DNA from 2 places in the Streptomyces sp. SP17BM10 genome. Region 1 is predicted to be linked to the other one. Evidence: riboswitches for the same ligand, from Rfam matches in the RefSeq annotation. Region 1 holds a riboswitch; the other holds the start of a gene.

Region 1 (3,359 bases):
GGCAGGCGGCCGAGGAGGAGCGCGAAGGCGTCGGCCGGGAGTCGGAGCAGATGGTGGCGCCCGCGGATGTGCTCGCGCTCGTGCGCGACGGCGGCGGCGAGCTGGCGCTCGTCGAGGAGTTCCAGGGCGCCGCGCGAGACCACGACCCGGCTGCGGCGTCCGGGCAGGCAGTAGACGGTCGGGTGGGCGTGCTCCAGCACCAGCGCGTTCCAGCGCCGGTCGCGCACCGCGACGACGTCCAGCACCGCCCGGTGCCGGCGTCGTGCCCGGCCGGCTCGCGCCCCGACGGCGGCCACCACCGCGGCGAGCCCCGCGGCCCCGGCGGTGAGGAGCCACCCGTCGTGGGTGTGCGGGGCCAGCGGCCGGGCCGGTTCGGCGTGCGGGACGAGCCCGAGCAGCCCCGCGGGCTCGTGGGCGAACGGCTCGACGGCGTGGTGGGCGGCGAGCAGCAGCGCGACGAGGAAGGAGGCCATCAGCGCCAGCCACAGGGCGGTGCCCGCCACCGGGTGCGCCTGGAGCCGGGCGGAGCCGGCCAGCCGGCGGGGCAGCGCGAGACCGGCCGCGACCAGGTAGAGGCCGAGCAGTGCGAGGGTCACCGCTCGTCGTCCCGGGCCTTCACCTGTTCCAGGGCGGCCAGCAGCGCGCCGGCCTCGTCGCCGCTCATGGCGTCGACGAAGTGCAGGAGCGCGCCGGTGCGGTCCGCGGTGGTCTCCAGCGCCTGGTGCATGAGCCGGGCGGTGTACGCCTCGCGCGTGCAGGTCGGCTCGTACACCCAGGCGCGGCCGACCTTGTCCCGGCGCAGCCAGCCCTTGGTGTGGAGGATGTCGGCCACCGTCGTCACGGTGGTGTAGGCGACCGGCCGCTTCTGCCGGAGGTCGTCGACCACCTCGCGCACCGTGGCCGGCCGGCCCCAGGACCAGAGACGGTCCATGATCTCGGCCTCAAGATCGCCGAACCCGCGCAGCACCGCCCGTTTCCCTTCCTCGCCGTCCCCGTCCGGAACGGCGCCCATGGTACGGCCCCGGTCGGCGGTCGGTGGTTCGGACGGATGTCCGGTCACGGTTCTACAAAGGTGTCGAAGATCGTAGGAAAAGCATCCTGCGGTGCTCGGGGAGGGGCTATGCTTCTGGAGGTTTGAAGAGGCACCTCGTTCGGTGAGGCGTCTTCACGGACACAGGCCACTGACCCGACGACGTCGAGAGACGCCCAGGTTCAGGACAGATCTTCCCGAGTTAAGGGTTGATCCCAAGTGGCTTCCCCCGGGCGGGGATTACGCCGTGGAGTGCCAAAGCTCTGACGAGTTGGGGTGTACCGGTTCCGTCAGGGGGTCGGTCCGCTCCTTGCCGTGTCGCGACGCGGCGCACAGTCGGTGCGCCCCCGGCCGGGAGGAGGCGAGAAACATGGACTGCAGTAGTCCGGGCCACAGTTGCCCCTATCCCCGCATGCTCTCGTACACCTCCGGCACGCGGTAACAACCTTTCCTGCGAACGCTCACCACGCGCTGCTCCCTGCATCCGAGGCCGCTCGACCATGCCCTGGTGCAACCGTCCCATGAAGCAAGGGAACTGACGCGCCGTCGTGAAGTGACGCACCGTCATGTCCACACGATGACCGAGCCCGGCCCCGCGCCGGCTCGCGCCGCCGTGCGGCCCGGCGCCGTGCCCGTCCGCAGGGAGGATTACTGCTGCGTGCCCCCTGAAGGCCCCCTCAAGGCAGGGGGCGGGGAGGATCCACCATGGCGAACGTCATGCTCGACCCGAAGGTCCCGGCCGCCCGCGGCGCGGTGCTGGACGACGCGCACGTCGGTGACATCAAGGGTGCCCTCGGCACCATCAGGCTGGACGACGACGCGCCCCGCCGGGGCCTGTCGGTGCGCCTGAAGACACTGCTGGCGATCATCGGCCCCGGCCTGATCGTCATGGTCGGCGACAACGACGCCGGCGCCTTCTCCACCTACGGGCAGGCCGGCCAGAACTACGGCACCCAGCTGCTGTGGACCCTGCTGATGCTGATCCCCGTGCTGTACGTGAACCAGGAGATGGTGCTGCGCCTGGGCGCCGTCACCGGCGTCGGCCACGCGCGGCTGATCCTGGAGCGCTTCGGCAGGTTCTGGGGCGCGTTCAGCGTCGTCGACCTGTTCCTGCTCAACGCCCTCACCCTGGTGACCGAGTTCATCGGCGTCACCCTCGCGGCCGGCTACCTCGGCCTGCCGAAGGCCGCCTCGGTGGTCCTGGCCGCCGCGATCATCATCGCCTCGGCGTTCACCGGCTCCTTCCAGCGCTTCGAGCGGGTGGCCGTCACGCTGTGCGTCGGCTCGCTGCTGCTGGTGCCGATCTACTTCCTGGTCCACCCGAAGACCTCGCGGATGGCCCACGACTTCGTGGTGCCGAGCATGCCGGGCGGCTCGGGCCAGCTCGCGGCCGTCATGCTGGTGATCATCTCCATCGTCGGCACCACCGTCGCCCCCTGGCAGCTGTTCTTCCAGCAGTCGTACGTCATCGACAAGCGCATCACCCCGCGTTTCATGAGGTACGAGAAGATCGACCTGTGGATCGGCATCGCGGTGGTCATCGTCGGCGCCGCCGCGATGATGGGCTTCACCGCCGCCGCGTTCGCGGGCACCGACGGCTTCGGCCAGTTCACCAGCGCGGCCGACGTGGCCAAGGGCATCGAGGACAAGGCCGGCCACCTGGCGGGCGTGCTGTTCGCCATCGCCCTGCTGGACGCCTCGATCATCGGGGCCTTCGCGGTCTCGCTCTCCACCGCCTACGCCGTCGGCGACGTCTTCGGCATCAAGCACTCGCTGCACCGCGGCGTGAAGGGCGCGAAGGGCTTCTACGGGATCTACGCGGGCCTGGTGGTCACCGCCGCGGGTATCACCCTGCTGTCCACCGAGTACACCCAGGGCCTGATGACGCAGTTCGTCCAGGTGCTCGCCGGCGTGCTGCTGCCCTCCGCGACGGTCTTCCTGCTGCTGCTCTGCAACGACAAGGCCGTCCTCGGCCCGTGGGTCAACGGCCCGAAGACGAACGCCTTCACCGCGGCCGTGGTCGGCGTGCTGGTCATGCTGTCGCTCATCCTGACCGCCGCCGTGGTCTGGCCGGACATCAGCTCGGAGGCGATCCTCTGGATCATGGCCGGCTGCGGCGTGGCGGGCGTGCTGGTCGCCGGGTACTCCTTCACCTCCGGCCGCACGGCCACCAAGGAGGACCCGATCGACCGCACCGGCCGGGAGAACTGGCGGATGCCCCCGCTCGAGACCCTGGAGAAGCCGGTCGTGTCCACCGCCCGCAAGGTCGGCATGGGCGCCCTGCGCGCCTACCTCCTGATTGCGATGATCATGGTCATCATCAAGGTCG
Region 2 (3,359 bases), on a different contig from region 1:
CTGACCCAGGCCCACCAGGACCTGCAGAAGCCCGCGCTGCTGGCCGGGATCTCCCGCACCTACCAGCCCAAGGACGAGGAGGGCGAGCAGCTCCCGCCGGAGTCGACCCGGGTGCAGCTCAAGGCCGAGGACGTCCTGCGGTCCACCGCGACGACGCTCACCCGGCTGTTCGACGTGACGGCCACCAAGGACTGGGCCAACCTCGGCGCCCGCGCCGACGTGGTGGTCGACGGCCGTGTGCTGCTCGCCGAGGTGCCCGTCCCGTACCTGCTCTTCCTGGAGAAGCAGCTCACCGACCTGTTCACCTTCGTGCGGAAGCTCCCGGTGCTGGACGCCTCCGAGTCGTGGAACCTCGACCCGTCCACCGACTCCTGGAAGACCGAGCCGGTGCGCACCATCCGCACCAGGAAGGTGCCGCGCAACCACGTCAAGGCCGAGGCCACCGAGAAGCACCCGGCCCAGGTCGAGGTCTACTACGAGGACGTCCCGGTCGGGTACTGGACGACCGTGAAGTTCTCCGGCGCCCTGCCGGCCCGGCGCGTGAACGAGCTCGCCGAGCGGGTGGAGAAGCTCCAGCAGGCGGTCAAGTTCGCCCGTGAGGAGGCCAACGCCGTGGACGTCACCGACCAGCGCGTCGGCGACGCCGTCTTCGGCTACCTGTTCGGGTAGCCCCCAGATCGCCCGCCCGGGGAGCCGGGCGGGTGCACCGGGCGTGCGCCTCACGCGTCGCCCGGCGCGAAAAGGCTGACACTGACGTTGAAGCTGACCAGGGGTCACAGTGGAGGTTCGAATCCTCCCCCCGGCACCACGGGCCGGGGTAGCCCAAGCGGCAGAGGCAAGCCCCGTCAAACTCAGACTCCCGCTCCAGTCTCAGCATTCGCCGCCGAACACCGGATCGACCGGGTGCGGACGACCATCGACGAATGCAGGTTCAAGTCCTGCCTGTGCCGCTCCGTGGCACGGTAGTTCAACGGCAGAACGCGTCGGTTTCAAAGTGATCCGCGGCCCTTAAACGTGCCGGTGTGAGCAATTGGGCGGCACAAAGGGGCCCGGGAGCAGGCTACGCTCCCGGGTCCTCTCGCCTCCCCGGCACCCGCGCGCGCCTGCGCGGGACGCGCCCTGGTGCGCGCCCGCCGGCTCCCCCGCTGGTCGGAGCGAGGTCAAGCTCAGGTCAAGGGTTGTGCCCGGAGGAGGACGAGGCCCTATCCTGTCAAGCATTCGATAGGACACCTCGTTCGGTGAGGCGTCTTCACGGACACAGGCCACTGATCCCACCCGTCGAGAGACGCTCCGGATCAGGACAGGTCTCCCCGGCCCAAGGGGTGACCCCAAGTGGCTTCCCCGCCGGGACCGGCCGGGGACACGCCGTGGAGTGCCAAAGCTCTGACGAGTTGGGGTGCACCGGACGGCGACGTCCGCCTACCCCTGCCTTGCCGCCGCGCGACGGATCGCGGCCGAGATCGGGAGGGGGCGTGATGGACGGAAGTCCTGGCCATAGTCGGCCCTCCACCGTTTCGTTCCCGCTGTCCTTCTTCCGCTGCTCCAGGCGGCTCCTCCTTCCCTGACCCCGCCGGGTCCGCTCCGCCCGCCCCCTCGCGTCCGTGTGACGCCGGAGGCCCCTGCGCGCGCCCGGTGACGCCTGCGGTCAGGGTTGGCAGTGGCATGCCACCGGGCGGCCCGATGCCCCGTCCTGCCGGGGCGAGGGGGGTTTTCTCCATGGCCACCACCACGCTGTTCTCTTCCGCCACGGCGCGCCTTCGCGACCGCACCGTCGAGGCCGAGCGCCGCACCACCGTCACCAAGGCCGTCCGTTCGTCGCTCGTCTCGCTCGCCGGGCTGGTCGGCGGACCGGTCACCAACCAGGCCGGCGAGGAGGTGGGCCGCGTCGTCGACGTCGTCGCCCGCCTCTACGGACCGGAGCCCTACCCGCCCGTCACCGGTCTGATCATCCGCATAGGACGCCGCCGCGCCTTCATCGCGGCCACCGCCGTCGAGCGGATCCACACCTGCGGGGTCCGGCTGCGCACCTCCCGCGTCGACCTGCGCGAGTTCAACCGCAGGCCCGGCGAGGTACTGCTGGCCCGCGACGTGATGGACCACCAGCTCGTCGACGTCGACGGCGTCCAGGTCACCCGCGCCGCCGACCTCTACCTCGCCCCGCTGGCCGCCCGCACCGTCCTGGTCGGCGTCGACGTCTCGCTGCCCACCCTCCTGCGCCGCCTCGGCCCCCGCCGGTGGCAGATCCGCCCCACCCCCGACGGCGTCCTGGACTGGCAGTCCGTCGCCCCCTTCGGCGAGCAGGCCACCCACGGCCCCGCCGAGGTGCGCCTGCGCGCCTCCCGCTCGGCGCTGCACCGGCTGCGCCCGGCCGACCTCGCCGACATCCTGGAGGACCTCGGCCGCCACGAGCGCCAGCAGCTGCTCGGCTGGCTGGAGCCGGAGCACGCGGCCGACGCGCTGGAGGAGATGGAGCCCGCCGAGCTGGAGAACCTCCTGCGCGAGGCGCCGCCCGAGCACGCCGCCCGGCTCGTCGACGAGATGGAGCCCGACGAGGCCGCCGACGCCCTGCGCGACCTGAACCCGGGCGAGCGCGAGAACCTCCTGGCCCGGATGCCCGAGCCCGAGGCCGCCGAACTCCGCTCGCTGCTCACCCACCGCGAGGGCACCGCCGGCGGCGCGATGACCACCCTGCTGGTCACCACCCGCCCCGCCCGGACCGTCGGCGAGGTGCGCGCCGAACTCGCCGCGCAGGCCGAACACCGCACCGACATCGACGCGGTGACCGTCCTCGACGACGACGGCGTGCTCATCGGCGACATCCCGCTGTTCGACCTCACCGTCGCCGAGGACACCACCGTCGTCGCCGACCTGGTCGCCTGGCGCGCCCAGTTCGGCCCCCCGGTGACCGTCAGCCCCGACACCCGCCTCGCCGAGGCCGCCCACCACCTGGTCGCCGCCCGCGCCACCTCCCTGCTCGTGGTCGACGACACCGACCGCCCCCTCGGCCGGGTCCTGGCCGACGACATCCTCGACTCGCTGCTCCCCGAGCGCGGGCGCCTGCACTTCCGGAGGCTCCTCAAGTGACCCGCGACCTCGACACCCGCCCCGACGCCGACGCGTCCGCTCCCGAGGAGGCGCGGTCGTCCGCCGCCGCGCCCGGACGCCGACGGGGGTTGCGGCGCATCGCCGCCGTCGCGATGGTGGCCGGCCCCGGGCTGGTCGCGGCGAACGCCGGCAACGACGCGGCCGGGATCGCCACCTACGCCAGTGCCGGCTCGCAGTTCACGTACGGAACGCTGTTCTTCATGGTGCTCGTCACCCTCGCCCTGGTGATGGTGCAGGAGATGGCCGTCCGGCTC

What was found. A riboswitch is a leader RNA that binds a small molecule or an ion and turns the genes downstream of it on or off. The one in region 1 is predicted to bind magnesium.
Region 2: another riboswitch for magnesium. It lies ahead of PUR71_RS11280 (magnesium transporter MgtE N-terminal domain-containing protein); the one in region 1 lies ahead of PUR71_RS26320 (NRAMP family divalent metal transporter).

The regions. Positions count from the first base shown of each region.
Region 1 covers NZ_JAQYXB010000623.1:406,908-410,266, reverse strand. The annotation lists gene PUR71_RS26330 (M56 family metallopeptidase) at 1-596, opposite strand, end outside; gene PUR71_RS26325 (BlaI/MecI/CopY family transcriptional regulator) at 593-964, opposite strand; M-box (ykoK) riboswitch at 1,140-1,313, shown strand; gene PUR71_RS26320 (NRAMP family divalent metal transporter) at 1,736-3,359, shown strand, end outside.
Region 2 covers NZ_JAQYXB010000529.1:57,725-61,083, forward strand. The annotation lists gene PUR71_RS11275 (DUF7873 family protein) at 1-669, shown strand, start outside; M-box (ykoK) riboswitch at 1,224-1,403, shown strand; gene PUR71_RS11280 (magnesium transporter MgtE N-terminal domain-containing protein) at 1,717-3,084, shown strand; gene PUR71_RS11285 (NRAMP family divalent metal transporter) at 3,081-3,359, shown strand, end outside.